DNA from 2 places in the Streptomyces sp. NPDC048560 genome. Region 2 is predicted to be linked to the other one. Evidence: riboswitches for the same ligand, from Rfam matches in the RefSeq annotation. Region 2 holds a riboswitch; the other holds the start of a gene.
The links. A riboswitch is a leader RNA that binds a small molecule or an ion and turns the genes downstream of it on or off. The one in region 2 is predicted to bind glycine.

Region 1: another riboswitch for glycine. It lies ahead of gcvP (aminomethyl-transferring glycine dehydrogenase); the one in region 2 lies ahead of gcvT (glycine cleavage system aminomethyltransferase GcvT).

Annotation. Positions count from the first base shown of each region.
Region 1 is NZ_JBEZIJ010000010.1:6,311-14,077, reverse strand. Features, by position in the region: gene AB0C82_RS25270 (DUF5999 family protein) at 15-221, shown strand; gene gcvP (aminomethyl-transferring glycine dehydrogenase) at 309-3,194, opposite strand; glycine riboswitch at 3,388-3,485, opposite strand; gene AB0C82_RS25260 (PRC-barrel domain-containing protein) at 3,619-3,987, shown strand; gene AB0C82_RS25255 (DNA polymerase IV) at 3,912-5,366, opposite strand; gene AB0C82_RS25250 (MerR family transcriptional regulator) at 5,441-6,055, opposite strand; gene AB0C82_RS25245 (bifunctional nuclease family protein) at 6,224-6,697, opposite strand; gene AB0C82_RS25240 (MerR family transcriptional regulator) at 6,752-7,492, opposite strand; gene AB0C82_RS25235 (FHA domain-containing protein) at 7,534-7,767, opposite strand, start outside.
Region 2 is NZ_JBEZIJ010000001.1:261,456-269,222, forward strand. Features, by position in the region: gene AB0C82_RS01130 (ABC transporter permease) at 1-440, opposite strand, end outside; gene AB0C82_RS01135 (enhanced serine sensitivity protein SseB C-terminal domain-containing protein) at 793-1,596, opposite strand; gene AB0C82_RS01140 (enhanced serine sensitivity protein SseB) at 1,740-2,510, opposite strand; gene AB0C82_RS01145 (AAA family ATPase) at 2,590-3,294, opposite strand; glycine riboswitch at 3,424-3,521, shown strand; gene gcvT (glycine cleavage system aminomethyltransferase GcvT) at 3,677-4,804, shown strand; gene gcvH (glycine cleavage system protein GcvH) at 4,923-5,300, shown strand; gene glyA (serine hydroxymethyltransferase) at 5,319-6,578, shown strand; gene AB0C82_RS01165 (L-serine ammonia-lyase) at 6,791-7,767, shown strand, end outside.

The sequences.
Region 1 (7,767 bases), on a different contig from region 2:
GAAAGAACCCAGCCATGTGCCAGCACCAGCCACCCTGCCCGTCCGCCGACTCCGCCGACCGGGAGGCCGCGCGCCTCACGGCACATCATCCGGAGCAGGGCTGGAGTCTCCTGTGCAACGGCGTCCTGCTCTTCGAGGACACCGGCGAGCTGTTGCCGGACGGGCAGATCATCGCACCGCACCGGCCGCTGGCAACCGGCCGGATCATGAAAGCCGCCTGACAGCCGCTGTACGAACTGGGGCCGGCCGGAGAAGTCTCCGCACCGGCCCCGACGCATGTCCGCGTCACGTCCTACCGCTCACGTGCCTCAGTTGTCGTACTCGTCCAGCGGAGGGCAGGAGCAGACGAGGTTCCGGTCACCGAATGCACCGTCGATCCGGCGCACCGGCGGCCAGTACTTGTCGGCTGCGGAGACACCGGCCGGGAAGACCGCCTCCTCGCGGCTGTAGCCGTGCTCCCACTCGCCACCGAGCGCCGCGGCGGTGTGCGGGGCGTTGCCCAGCGGGTTGTCCTGCGCGCTCCACTCACCGGAAGCGACCTTCTCGATCTCGCCGCGGATGGCGATCATCGTGTCGCAGAAACGGTCGAGCTCAGCGAGGTTCTCGCTCTCCGTGGGCTCGATCATCAGTGTGCCGGCCACCGGGAAGGACATGGTCGGCGAGTGGAAGCCGTAGTCGATCAGGCGCTTGGCCACGTCGTCGATGCTGACCCCGGTGGCCTTGGAGATCGGCCGCAGGTCGACGATGCACTCGTGCGCGACCAGTCCGGCCGGGCCGTTGTACAGGATCGGGTAGTGCGGCTCCAGGCGCTTGGCGATGTAGTTGGCGGCGAGCACGGCGACCTGCGTGGCGCGCTTCAGGCCCTCTCCGCCCATCAGGCGCACATACGCCCAGGAGATGGGCAGGATGCCCGCCGAGCCCCAGGGAGCGGCCGAGATCGGCCCCACACCGGTCTCCGGGCCCGCGGCGGGCTGGAGCGGGTGGTTCGGGAGGTAGGGCGCGAGGTGTGCGCGCACACCGACCGGGCCGACGCCCGGACCGCCGCCGCCGTGCGGGATGCAGAAGGTCTTGTGCAGGTTCAGGTGCGAGACGTCGCCGCCGAACTTGCCGGGCTTCGCCAGACCGACCAGCGCGTTGAGGTTGGCGCCGTCGACGTACACCTGGCCGCCCGCGTCGTGGACCTCGCCGCAGATGTCGGCGACGTGCTCCTCGAAGACACCGTGCGTCGAGGGGTACGTGATCATGAGCACGGCGAGCTCGTCGCGGTGCTTCTCGATCTTCGCGCGCAGGTCCACGACGTCGACCTCGCCGTCATCGGCGGTCTTCACCACGACGACCTTCATGCCGGCCATCACGGCGCTCGCGGCGTTGGTGCCGTGCGCGGACGAGGGGATCAGGCACACCGTGCGCTGGTCGTCGCCGTTGGCACGGTGGTAGGCGCGGACCGCCAGCAGACCGGCGAACTCACCCTGCGAGCCGGCGTTCGGCTGGATGGAGACGGCGTCGTAGCCGGTGACCTCGGCGAGGCGCTCCTCCAGCTCGCGGATCAGGGTCAGGTAGCCCTCGGCCTGCTCGGCGGGCGCGAACGGGTGCAGCGCGCCGAACTCCGGCCAGGTGATCGACTCCATCTCCGTGGTCGCGTTCAGCTTCATGGTGCAGGAGCCGAGCGGGATCATGCCGCGGTCCAGCGCGTAGTCGCGGTCGGCCAGCTTGCGCAGGTAGCGCAGCATCGCCGTCTCGGAACGGTGCTGGTGGAACACGGGGTGCGTCAGGATCGAGTCGGTCCGCAGCAGCCCCTCGGGCAGGGTGTCGGCGGCGGCCGCGTCCAGCGCCTCGATGTCGCCCTCGGCGCCGAAGGCGGCCCAGACGGCGGCGATCTGCGAACGGGTCGTGGTCTCGTCACAGGCGAGGGAGACCAAGTCGCCGTCGACGAGCCGGAGGTTCACTCCACGCTCACGGGCCTCCGCGACGATCCCGGCGGCCTTGCCGGGGACCCGCACGGTGATCGTGTCGAAGTAGGAGCCGTGCACCACGTCGGCACCGGCGGCGCGCAGGCCCTCGGCGAGGATCGTGGCGTAGCGGTGGGTGCGCAGCGCGATCGTCCGCAGCCCGTCGGGGCCGTGGTAGACGGCGTACATCCCGGCCATCACGGCGAGGAGCACCTGCGCGGTACAGATGTTGCTGGTGGCCTTCTCGCGGCGGATGTGCTGCTCGCGGGTCTGGAGGGCCAGGCGGTACGCCTTGTTGCCGTCCGCGTCCACGGAGACGCCGACCAGGCGGCCGGGCAGGGATCGGGCGAACTTCTCACGTACGGCCATGAAGCCCGCGTGCGGTCCGCCGAAGCCCATGGGCACACCGAAGCGCTGCGTGGTGCCGACCGCGATGTCCGCGCCCAGTTCGCCGGGCGAGGTGAGCAGGGTCAGGGCCAGCAGGTCGGCGGCGACGGTGACGATCGCACCGAGCTCGTGGGCCTGCTCGATGACGGGCTTGATGTCCCGGACGGCTCCGGAGGCACCCGGGTACTGGAGCAGCACGCCGAAGACACCGCGTTCGGCGACGTCCGCGGGAATGCCCGCGCCCAGGTCGGCCACGACGACCTCGACACCGGTCGGCTCGGCACGCGTCTCTATCACCGCGATGGTCTGCGGCAGGGTGTCGGCGTCCACGAGGAAGACGCCGTTCCTGACCTTGCCGACGCGCCGCGCCAGCGCCATCGCCTCGGCGGCAGCGGTGCCCTCGTCGAGCAGGGAGGCGCCCGAGGTCGGCAGTCCGGTCAGCTCGGCGACCATGGTCTGGAAGTTGAGGAGCGCCTCGAGGCGGCCCTGGGAGATCTCCGGCTGGTACGGGGTGTACGCCGTGTACCAGGCCGGGTTCTCCATGACGTTGCGGAGGATCACCGGCGGGGTGAAGGTGCCGTAGTAGCCGAGCCCGATCATCGGGGCCAGCACCTGGTTGCGGTCCGCGAGGGAGCGCAGCTCGGCCAGTACCTCGGCCTCGGTGCGGGCGGCGGGGAGCCGGAGCGCCTCGGTGCTCCTGATCACGTCGGGCACCGCGGCGGCGGTGAGTTCGTCGAGGGAGCCGTAGCCGACCTGGGCGAGCATCTTCGCCTGGGCCTCGCCATCGGGCCCGATGTGGCGCTGCTCGAAGGGAATGCCCTGCTCCAGCTGGGAGAGCGGAGTGCGACGGGGGGTCATGATGGAGGCCTCCTGGTCTGTCACGACCTGCGAGGGGCACCACGGCGTGGCTGCCCGAACGGCCTCCCCCTCTGTCATCTCGACCTGAGAGCTTCACCGGCCGCCCAGGGGCGAGCCGGCTTTCACCGTCGGTGAGGAAGGGTCCCGTGCCGGCATGTGCCCGTACGGGTCCCGTCCTGCTTTCCAGAGTGACCTCAACCGTGCGGTACGGGGGCCTGAGAGATTCCGGGGAGGATTTGCTCCTTCGGCGCCTCCGGTCTGTTCACCGGAGGACTCTCCCGCACGGGGTCAGCAGCCACTGCCAGCGTACCAGCGGGCACAGACGCGCCGTCTCGACTGGCCGCCGCCCCCGATCTGCACTTTCGTGGTGCTTGTGGAGTAATGGGGGGACCACCCTCAGTTGTTGCGACCAGTGGGAGGCACCGTGCAGACCGATATCGATCCGCGCAGCCTGATCGGCCGCAAGGCATTCGACCGCAAGGGCGCCAAGATCGGAACGGTGGATGAGGTCTATCTCGACGACGCTACCGGTGTGCCCGAGTGGGCGGCCGTCCGTACCGGGCTCTTCAGCAGGGACGCCTTCGTTCCGCTGGAGCCGAGCGAATTCGTCGAGGACTCGCTGCGCGTCCCCTTCGACCGCGCCTTGATCAAGGACGCGCCGGACTTCGGCGTCGGACGGCATCTCTCTCCGGAGCAGGAGCTGCAGCTCTACCGCCACTACGGTCTGGACTCGCCTCCTGAGGAACCGGCCCCCGACCGCGACTTCGGCAGGCTGGCGGGCCAGGAGGAGTAGTCCACGGGGTCCTTCACGAGCGGCAGCGGCTCCGCAGGCCGGAGCTCCGGGTCGTCGACGCGGAAGGTGCGCACCCGGCCCGGGGCGTCGCCCGGTTCCTCGAAGCGCACGGTCACCCGCCCGACGCCGCTGCCCTGGACCCATCCGTGGCCGTAGGTCTCGTGCCGTACGTCATGCCCCGAGGGCCAGCGTCGTGCGGAAAGCTGCTCAGGAGTCTCCTCAGCGGCCTCCTCCGCCCCTTCCGCTGCCTCCTCCGCCCCACCGGCCGCCTCGGCCGCCCCGACGTCCGAGGCGGCGCTGAGCGCGTCGGCGGCCTGGGCGAACAGATCCTCCTGGGTGTAGTCGGCCAGCCCCGTGACGCCCACTCCGAGCAGCCGTACGCCCCCGGTGGTGTCGACGGCCTCCAGCAGCCGCGCGGCGGCCTCCCTGATCACGGTGGGGTCGTCCGTCGGGCCCCGTAGCGTCTCGGAGCGGGTGAGCGTGGAGAAGTCGTAGCGCCGCACCTTCAGCACGACGGTCCGCCCCGACCTCTCCGCGGCGCGCAGCCGCCGCACGCAGCGCTCCGCGAGCCGTTCCACCTCGGTCCTGACGCGCACCCGGTCGTGCAGGTCGACGTCGAAGGTGTCCTCGACCGACACCGACTTGGCATCGCGTTCCGCCACCACGGGACGGTCGTCGTACCCGAGAGCCATCACGTGCAGCGAGGCCCCGTGCGCCTTTCCGAGCAGCCGTACGAGCTCCGCCTCACCGGCATCGGCCAGGTCACGGACGGTGGTCATACCGGCCCGTCGCAGATGGTCTCCGGTGGCCGGCCCGACGCCCGGCAGGATGCGCACGGACATGGGCGCCAGCAGCTCCCTCTCGGTGCCCGGTTCGATCAGTACGAGCCCGTCGGGCTTGGCCTCCTCGGAGGCGATCTTGGCGATCATCTTCGACCCGGCGAGACCGACGGAACCGGTGAGTCCGGTGACGGCCCTGATCGCCGTGCGCAGCTGCTCGCCGATCTCGCGGGCCGAGGCGGCGTCGTCGGCGACCCCGCCGGCCTCCAGGTCGACGAACGCCTCGTCCAGGCTGAGCGGCTCCACGAGGGGCGACAGCCGGCCCAGGAGCCCCATCACCTGGTCGCTCACCGTCCGGTACAGGGTGAAGCGCGGCACGAGGTAGGCGGCGTTGGGGGCGAGCCTGCGGGCCTGGGCCATCGGCATCGCCGAATGGACCCCGAAGCGCCGTGCCTCGTACGACGCGGTGGCCACGACCCCGCGCGGCCCGAGCCCGCCCACGACCACCGGTTTCCCGCGCAGGCTGGGCTTCGCCGCCTGCTCCGCGGAGGCGTAGAAGGCATCCATGTCCAGATGCAGGATGGTGGGCGCGGCTCTCACATCAGTCGATGCTGCCCTATGCCACTGACAATCGGCCTGCCCGGCGCCCCTGCGGGACCGGGCAGTCCCTCCGCTCACACGGCACGGTTGCGCCGCCTGGCCAGTTCGTCGGTGGGGTTGTTGCCGATCAGTGTCTCGCCCGTGTCGACCCGTTCGCCGTGCAGCTGGGACAGGGCCGCGTCCACGTCCCGCCAGACGACGCCGACGGCGATGCCGAAGACGCCTTGGCCGCCCTGCAGGAGCTTCACGACCTCGTCGGGCGATGAGCACTCGTAGACCGTCGCGCCGTCGCTCATCAGCGTCATGCGCTCCAGATCCTGGAATCCCCGGGCCCTCAGATGCTGGACCGTGCTGCGGATGTTCTGCAGAGCGACGCCCGTGTCCAGGAATCGCTTCACGATCTTGAGGAGGACTACGTCCCGGAAACTGTAGAGACGCTGGGTCCCCGACCCGTACGCCGGGCGCACACTCGGCTCGACCAGCCCCGTGCGCGCCCAGTAGTCGAGTTGCCGATAGGTGATGCCCGCCGCCGCACACGCGGTCGGGCCGCGGTAGCCGATATCGCCCACCGCCGTTACGCCGTCCGCCGCCACCACCGGTTGAACCGGCTGCCGAATGGTGTGGTCGGCTGCCCTGCCCTGCTGCGGATACGGCCCGCCCGCCACCGTACCGTCGCCGCTGCTTCTCACGCCGACCTCCGTCCTTGACCTGCCATCTCGAAGGTAGGCAGTCACTCGGGGTGCGTCAACGATCGCCACACTCGGCACGCCGAGTGATAATCACCCAGAGGGTGGTTTCCCGTGACTCGCCAACGGGAACGGCTTGTCGGATGCGCTGACAGCACCCCTGAGGGACGGTCACTGACTGTTGGTATCGAAATCCTCCGGCGAGATCTGGTCGAGGAACTCGCGGAACTTCTCCACCTCGTCCTCCTGCTCGTCAGGGATCGCGATCCCCGCGTCGTCCAGCACTCCGTCACTGCCGTAGATCGGCGTGCCGGTGCGCAGGGCGAGCGCTATGGCGTCGGACGGCCGCGCGCTCACCTCGACTCCGCTCGCGAAGACCAGCTCCGCGTAGAAGACCCCTTCGCGGAGGTCCGTGATACGGACCTCCGTGAGCTCTTGGCCGACGGCCTCGAGCACATCCTTGAAGAGATCATGGGTCAGGGGCCTGGCCGGAGCCATGCCCTGCTGGGCGAAGGCGATCGCTGTCGCCTCGCCGGGACCGATCCAAATGGGGAGGTACCGGTCGCCTCCCACTTCACGCAGGAGCACGATCGGTTGATTGGAGGGCATTTCCACCCGGACACCCACAACGTCGAGCTCGTTCACACAGCAACCCTAGGACGTGCTCGCCATGTTTGGGTAGTCGGGCTCCGCCGAGGGTCAGTGCAGCCGGATGCCGAGGGCCGTCTGAACGAGCGCGGAGTGCAGCCGTACGGAGAGCTCCGCCAGCTCCTTCGCGGTGGCCTCGGCATGTGCCCTGGTCTGCGGATTCCTGTGCCGGCGCAGGGGTGCGACCACCTGCTCGACGAGCCCCGCCTCCCGGTCCGCAGCAGCGCGCATGGCACGCAGGTGACGGGGTTCCAGTCCGAATCGACCCAGATCCGCCACAAGTCTTGCCACGGTGACCATCTCGGCGTCGTACGCGCCCTCGGGAGTGGTCGAGATCAGCCCGTAGGACTCCCACTCGTCGAGCTGGTCCTCGGTGACCTCCGCGGCGGCGAGGAGCTCGGACCGCCCGACCCTGGCCGCTGTCGCGCGGCCGGGATCGGCGTCCCAGGGCCCGTCGCCGGGATCACGCTGTCCCCCGGCGGGCAGGGCTACGTCCTCACCCCGGGCCAGGGCGTCCAGATGGCCCCTGATGACCTTGAGGGGAAGGTAGTGGTCCCGCTGCATCCGCAGGACCTGAGCCAGCCGCTCGACATCGGCGGCGCTGAACTTCCGGTATCCGGAAGGGGTCCGCTGCGGCTCGATCAGCCCTTCGGTCTCCAGGAACCGGATCTTGGAGATGGTGACTTCGGGAAACTCGTCGCGCAGCCGGAGGAGCACCGTACCGATGCTCATCGCTCGCTCGTCCGCAGCGGCGGTGCCGTGACCGGCACCGCCCGTGGATGTTCGCACCATGGACCTTCCTGCGGGTCCCCCGGACACGGTCCGGGGGAGGGTCACACGCCCCGCTGGCTCGCGTAGAAGACCAGCCGGTACTTGCCGATCTGGACCTCGTCGCCGTTGGTCAGCGGAACGGAATCAATGCGCTCACGGTTGACATACGTGCCGTTGAGGCTGCCTACGTCCCCGACCGTGAAACTGCCGTCGGGGTTCCTGCGGAATTCCACGTGCCGCCTCGACACGGTCACGTCGTCGAGGAAGATGTCGCTCTGCGGGTGACGGCCGGCCGT
Region 2 (7,767 bases):
AAGCCCGCGAGCACACCGAGAACGGTGCCCAGCACGATGGCGACCACGGCGGAGGCGAAGCCGACGAGCAGCGAGACCTGGGCGCCGTAGACGATGCGGGCGAAGATGTCGCGGCCGCTGACCGGCTCGACCCCGAGCAGGTGCTCTGAGCTCATCCCGCCGAACGATCCGATGGGCGTGGAGAAGAGAGGGTCGATCAGGTCCTCGTGGCGCTCGTACGGCGACTGCCCGACCAGACTCGTGATCAGTGGCGCCAGCACGGCGACGAGGATGAGCAACAGCACCACGACGCCACCGCCGAGAGCCAGCTTGTCCCGCTTCAGGCGCTCCCAGGCGATGCGGCCCAGGGAGCGGCCCTGCACCGCCTTCTCCGGGACGCCGGCCTCGAATCCCGGCGTCGGGGCCGCTTCCGTTGTCGGCTCGTGAAGTGGTGCCGTCATCGTGCCAGGGACCCCTCTCAACCGGCGGTGGCCGGTACACACTTGCCGCTGTGGCGGCGTGATCAGTCCGTTTGTGTTCAGGGACGGAACATCCCTTGTTGCGGGAGTCTTCATCGGGGCCGCGACAGGTTGCCAGACTTGACGGTGAATGGATGCCTAACCGTGATGCACCAGGGCCGATCCGTTATCCGGACGCCCGTGAACGCCCCCCGGACGCCGGGAGGTTGACGTGGATTAGGGCACGGATCACCGCTTAGGCCCCGTTGGGTGGCACCGGACCACAGAGGGGCCGAAATGCAATTCGCCCCCCGAATGGGGGGCGAAACGCCTGGATGGGACGAACCGAGGGGCTCTAGAAGCCGCGCGGGGCCTGACCGGCGGCCGGGGGGTATCCGTAGCCGGGCGCGGCCGGCGGCTGTCCGGCCGGGGCGTGCGCCTCGCGGTCGTAGAACGGCCGGGAGTTGGCGCGGAGCCACATGGCGACGGGGTCGTACTCGTCGGACATGGAGACGGTGGAGACGGGCAGGCCGTCGGGGACCGTGCCGATCGACTGCTGCATCATCGCCCGCACGGCGTCGACGGACGGCCGGCCGGTGTCGTAGAGGTCGAGGCCGATCGCGAGGTACGGGACGCCGAGGGCGGGCTGCACCCAGGCGCGGCGCAGGGAGCGGACGGCCGGGGTGCGGTGGGCGTTCTGCGTGAGCATGGCGTAGAACTGCGGGATCTCGATGGCGGGCTCGGAGAGCCTCAGCGGTCCCGCCGGCATCCGGTCGAGGCCGGTGGCGATCCGGCGCAGGTCGAGCCAGGGGATGCCGACGCCGCCGCCCGGGGCGTGCGGGTTGAGCCAGATCCCCCAGCGGTCGGGGAACAGCGCGCGGGCGATGTCACGTCCGGTGACCAGCTCGTGGGCGCGGTTCCAGCCACTGGCGGAGAGCTCCTGGGCGGAGGTCACACAGGGGGCGTAGCCCAGCCCGTCGACCTCCATGTTCCCGTACTGGGCGTCGGGGGAGCCCGCGGTGCCGTGCCAGAGCAGCATCCAGACCCGGCCGTCGGTGAGTGCCTGGAGCAGGGCTTCGTACGCGTCGTAACGCCCGGGCGTCACCTGGCCCAGCATGTGCTCGATCTGCCCGGCCGCCGCGGTGCCTGACGCGCTCACCCTGGGTCCCGCCCCTCATCGATCCGCTGTGTCGCCCCGCCACTTCCGGGCATACGGGTGCGACCCCGCCATGCCATCAAACCAGCTTATGCCTCGCTTCTGACACCGACTTGACGGCGGTCGGTGTCCTTCGCGCCGCCGGATCAGTGTCCTTCGCGCCGGTAGAAGGGACGTACCTTCGCCAGCATCCAGTCCCCCACCGGGTCCTGCGCCACGTCCAGGAGCACGAGATTGACCGGCCAGGGCGGCTGGACCCGGCCGAGCGCGCGGCCGAGTGCGTCCATCGGGGCGCTCTGCCCCGCCCCGTCCCACGTGGCGAACTCGACGCCGACGAAGAGGACGGGGTCGCCGCCCTCGATGGTTGCGAGGGCCCTGCGGGCGGTGCTGACGACGCCGCTCGCCTGGAACTCGCCGGACACCGCGGCGAGGAAGTCGACCGGGTCCTCCTGCCAGTCGGGCTCGTAGAGCGTGACCCGGCCACCGCTGGCGGGCCCGTCCAGCGGAGTGCGCCCCGCCCGGCACAATTCGGCCACGGCGGGCGGCGGCAGGGGGAGGCCGACCGCGCCACCCGGATTCACCGCGATGCCGACCTGCGGGGGCAGCCCGCGGGCGAACTCGCGTGCGGGCGCCACGGCGAAGGAGAGGTGTGTGCCGACACACAGCAGGAACTGCGCCTCGGAGCTGTAGACGGGGACGTACGCCGCGCCGTCGATGTCCATCATCGGCAGGTCGAGGTCCGCGCTGGCGGGATTGCCGCCGTTGGGCAGCGGCACCCAGACCTGGCTCCGGCCGAGCACTTCGAGCAGCCGGCCGGCCGCTTCCGGGACGCCGAGGGAGGCGACCAGGACTTCTTCGAGCTCGTTGGCCGGCCAGCCATGGTGCGGCTGCGTCTCGAACGGCGCCGGATTGTCCACTGGTCCCCTGCTTCCCCTCTGGTCCTGCCTTGCGCCAGCGATCGTAGACGAGCGGCCCTCACCGGCCGGGCGGGAGACCTCAGGCCCGTTCGAACGTGATCCGGTCGAGGGCGTCCGCGGCCTCGCGGTCCAGCAGCACCGCCGAGGCGCATCCCGCCGGAAGCAGACCGGTCTCCGTGTCGCGCATCAGCCGGCCGACGGAGCGACGGTGCCGGGCGAAGGCGTAACCGGAGACTCCGCGTCCACGCTCGCGCTGGCCCTCCCTGGCCACCTCGGGGGTGACGTCGAGCAGGACGAGGTGCAGGATGCGGCCCCGGCGACGGGCGTCCCGGGCCAGCCAGCGCCGCACCCACGTCTGCGTGCCGCAGTCGTGGACCACGACGGACTCACCGGAGCGCAGGGCCCGCCAGAGCCCTGTGTAGTGGGCGGCCCTGACGAGCGGGCGGTAGAGGGCGTACGGGAGTAAACCGGGCAGGGCGCGGGCCCAGCGGTCCCTGGTGTCCTGGGAGTCGATCGCCCGGTCCGTCACCGTGCGGCGGATCAGGGTCGACTTGCCGCTGCCCGGCAGTCCCGAGACGACCACCACGTCGCCCGCGGCGAAGTCCAGGCTGCGCGGACCGCGCCCGTCCCGGCTGCGCAGGTCGCGCACCACGGGCGCGTGCGTGCCCAGTGTTCCGCTGCGGACGGGTACCGCCTGCTGCGGTGGCACCGCGCCGTGCGCGGCTCCCGCTGTCGTCGCGTAACGCTGCAACGTCGTCGCCTCCCCCTGTCCGGTGACCCACATCTGCCCAAGAAGTGTAAAGAAAAGGTAATGCGGCACAACCGGCTCACCCGCCCGTATCCGTCGGGACCGGACGCCCCACTCTCCCGCATGGCGTGCGATGATGACCCCGCCAACTGCATACCGGCCGTTTGAATCCGCGCGGGAGAGTTCCGGACACTGTGTGTGCCGGGCGCCGAAGGAGCAAGTTCCTCCCTTGAATCTCTCAGGCCCCGTACCGCGTGGATGAGGCAGATCTGAAAAGCGAGCCGTTCCGCGGCTCCACCCAAGGTGCAAGCCGACCTCTGTAGGGAAGACCCCTTCAGGGCCTCTCGGCGAACCTCTCAGGTTCCGATGACAGATGGGGAGGGATCGTCCTCTGTCGTCATGCCCTGGAGCCGTATCGATGAGCACTGCCCCGAGCACCTCCCCCCGCCACACCGCGCTGGACGCCCTGCACCGTTCGCTGGGCGCCACCATGACCGACTTCGCCGGCTGGGACATGCCGCTGCGCTACGCCAGCGAGCGCGACGAGCACAACGCCGTGCGTACGAAGGCCGGTCTCTTCGACCTGTCGCACATGGGTGAGATCACGGTCACAGGTGCGCAGGCCGTCGACCTGCTGAACCACGCGCTCGTAGGCAACATCGCCACGGTCGGCCTCGGCCGCGCCCGCTACACCATGATCTGCCGCGAGGACGGCGGCATCCTGGACGACCTGATCGTCTACCGCCTCGGCGAGACGGAGTTCATGGTCGTCGCCAACGCGGGCAACGCCCAGATCGTCCTCGACGCGATCACCGAGCGCGCCGCCGGGTTCGACGCCGTCGTGCGGGACGACCGTGACGCGTACGCGCTGATCGCCGTCCAGGGGCCGGAGTCCCCCGGCATCCTCAAGTCCGTCACGGACGCCGACCTGGACGGTCTGAAGTACTACGCGGGCCTGCCCGGCACCGTCGCCGGTGTCCCCGCCCTGATCGCCCGTACCGGATACACCGGCGAGGACGGCTTCGAGCTCTTCGTCGCCCCCGAGCACGCCGAGCAGCTGTGGAAGGCCCTGACCGAGGCGGGCGCCCCGGTCGGCCTGATCCCGTGCGGGCTCTCCTGCCGCGACACGCTGCGCCTGGAGGCGGGCATGCCGCTGTACGGGCACGAGCTGACCACCGCGCTGACCCCGTTCGACGCGGGTCTCGGCCGGGTCGTGAAGTTCGAGAAGGAGGGCGACTTCGTCGGACGCGAGGCCCTTCGGGCCGCCGCCGAGCGCGCCGAGACCGCTCCTCCGCGCAAGCTCGTCGGCCTGGTCGCCGAGGGCCGCCGGGTCCCGCGCGCGGGCTTCCCCGTGGTCTCCGACGGCAAGGTCGTCGGCGAGGTCACCTCGGGCGCCCCGTCGCCCACCCTGGGCAAGCCGATCGCCATGGCGTACGTGGACGCGGCGCACGCCACGCCCGGGACCGCCGGGGTCGGCGTCGACATCCGGGGCACCCACGAGCCGTACGAGGTCGTGGCACTGCCCTTCTACAAGCGTCAGAAGTGACCACAGCGCCTGAAGCGGCACCGGGGACATCCCGGGGCTCCCGGCGTGACGCAGTCGCGTCTCACACCGTAAGACCACCGTTCATCAGCACTCCCCCGCGTACAGGAGAATTCAGGTCATGAGCAACCCCCAGCAGCTGCGGTACAGCAAGGAGCACGAGTGGCTGTCGGCCGTCGAGGACGGTGTGGCCACGATCGGCATCACCGAATTCGCCGCCAACGCGCTCGGTGACGTCGTCTACGCCCAGCTCCCCGAGGTCGGTGACACGGTGACCGCGGGCGAGACCTGCGGTGAGCTGGAGTCGACCAAGTCGGTCAGCGACCTGTACTCGCCGGTCACCGGTGAGGTCACCGCGGCCAACCAGGATGTCGTGGACGACCCGTCGCTGGTGAATTCCGCTCCCTTCGAGGGCGGCTGGCTGTTCAAGGTACGCGTTGCGGACGAGCCGGAGGACCTGCTCTCCGCGGACGAGTACACCGAGTTCTCCGGCAACTGAGACCCAAGGGATCCCCTGATGTCGCTTCTCAACTCCTCCCTCCACGAGCTGGACCCGGACGTCGCCGCCGCTGTCGACGCCGAGCTCCACCGTCAGCAGTCCACCCTCGAGATGATCGCCTCGGAGAACTTCGCTCCGGTCGCGGTCATGGAGGCGCAGGGCTCCGTCCTCACCAACAAGTACGCCGAGGGCTACCCGGGCCGCCGCTACTACGGTGGCTGCGAGCACGTCGACGTCGTCGAGCAGATCGCGATCGACCGCATCAAGGCGCTCTTCGGCGCCGAGGCCGCGAACGTCCAGCCGCACTCCGGTGCGCAGGCCAACGCCGCCGCGATGTTCGCGCTGCTGAAGCCGGGCGACACGATCATGGGCCTGAACCTCGCCCACGGCGGTCACCTGACCCACGGCATGAAGATCAACTTCTCCGGGAAGCTCTACAACGTGGTCCCGTACCACGTCGACGAGACCGGCGTCGTGGACATGGCCGAGGTCGAGCGCCTCGCCAAGGAGTCCAAGCCGAAGCTGATCGTCGCCGGCTGGTCCGCCTACCCGCGCCAGCTCGACTTCGCCGCCTTCCGCCGCATCGCGGACGAGGTCGGCGCGTACCTGATGGTCGACATGGCGCACTTCGCCGGTCTGGTCGCCGCGGGTCTGCACCCCAACCCGGTGCCGCACGCCCACGTCGTCACGACCACCACGCACAAGACCCTCGGCGGTCCGCGCGGTGGCGTGATCCTGTCGACGCAGGAGCTCGCCAAGAAGATCAACTCTGCGGTCTTCCCCGGTCAGCAGGGTGGCCCGCTGGAGCACGTGATCGCGGCCAAGGCCGTCTCGTTCAAGATCGCGGCGGGCGAGGAGTTCAAGGAGCGCCAGCAGCGCACCCTGGACGGCGCCCGCATCCTCGCCAAGCGTCTGGTGCAGCCGGACGTCACCGAGGTCGGCGTCTCCGTCCTCTCCGGCGGCACGGACGTGCACCTGGTCCTCGTCGACCTGCGCGACTCCGAGCTGGACGGCCAGCAGGCCGAGGACCGGCTCCACGAGCTGGGCATCACGGTCAACCGGAACGCCATCCCGAACGACCCTCGGCCGCCGATGGTCACCTCGGGTCTGCGGATCGGTACGCCGGCCCTGGCCACCCGCGGTTTCCAGGCCGAGGACTTCGCCGAGGTCGCCGAGATCATCGCGTCGGCCCTGAAGCCGTCGTACGACGCGGACGACCTGAAGGCCCGCGTCGTCGCGCTGGCCGGCAAGTTCCCGCTGTACCCCGGCCTCAAGTAGGGCGTGCCCGGCGGATCAGGGCCGCGACCCCGGCCATGATCCGCCGGGTACGCCCCCGGCCATCCGCAGTTTGCACATCCGGTGGGGGCACCGCGCACACTGAAGAGTGAGCACGGTGCCCTCATCGCTGCCCCGCGCTCCGCGGGCCCGCCGGCCCGTCCCGCACCACCCGGCAGACAACGGCGTCTACCAACCCCTTTAGGAGTACTCCCGTGGCCATCTCGGTCTTCGACCTCTTCTCGGTCGGCATCGGCCCGTCCAGCTCCCACACCGTCGGCCCGATGCGCGCGGCGCGTATGTTCGCCCGCCGCCTGAAGAACGAGGGCCTGCTGGCCCACACCGCTTCGATACGGGCCGAGCTGTACGGTTCACTCGGCGCGACCGGCCATGGGCACGGCACCCCCAAGGCCGTCCTGCTCGGCCTGGAGGGCGAGTCGCCCCGCACGGTCGACGTCGAGGGCGCCGACGCGCGCGTCGAGGAGATCCGCTCCTCCGGGCGCCTCAACCTGCTCGGGATGCACGAGATCCCCTTCGACACCGACGAGCAGCTGGTCCTGCACCGCCGCAAGGCCCTGCCGTACCACGCCAACGGCATGACGATCTTCGCGTACGACCACGAGGGCGCCCCGCTCCTGGAGAAGACGTACTACTCGGTCGGCGGCGGCTTCGTCGTCGACGAGGACGCGGTGGCCGGGGAGAACCCGATCGTCCCGGATGACACCGTGCTCAAGCACCCCTTCCGCACCGGCGACGAGCTGCTGCGCCTCGCCCGCGAGACCGGCCTGTCCATCTCCTCCCTGATGCTGGAGAACGAGAAGGCCTGGCGCACCGAGGCCGAGATCCGCTCCGGTCTGCTGGACATCTGGCGCGTCATGCAGGCGTGCGTCGCACGCGGCATGGCCACCGAGGGCATCCTGCCCGGCGGTCTGAAGGTCCGCCGCCGCGCCGCGAACTCCGCCCGCCAGCTGCGCGCCGAGGGCGACCCGCAGGCGAACGCCATGGAGTGGATCACCCTCTACGCGATGGCGGTCAACGAGGAGAACGCCGCGGGCGGGCGTGTCGTCACCGCCCCCACCAACGGCGCCGCGGGCATCATCCCCGCCGTTCTGCACTACTACATGAACTTCGCGGCCGGCGGCTGCACCGAGGCCGAGAAGGAGGACAGCGTCGTACGCTTCCTGCTCTCCGC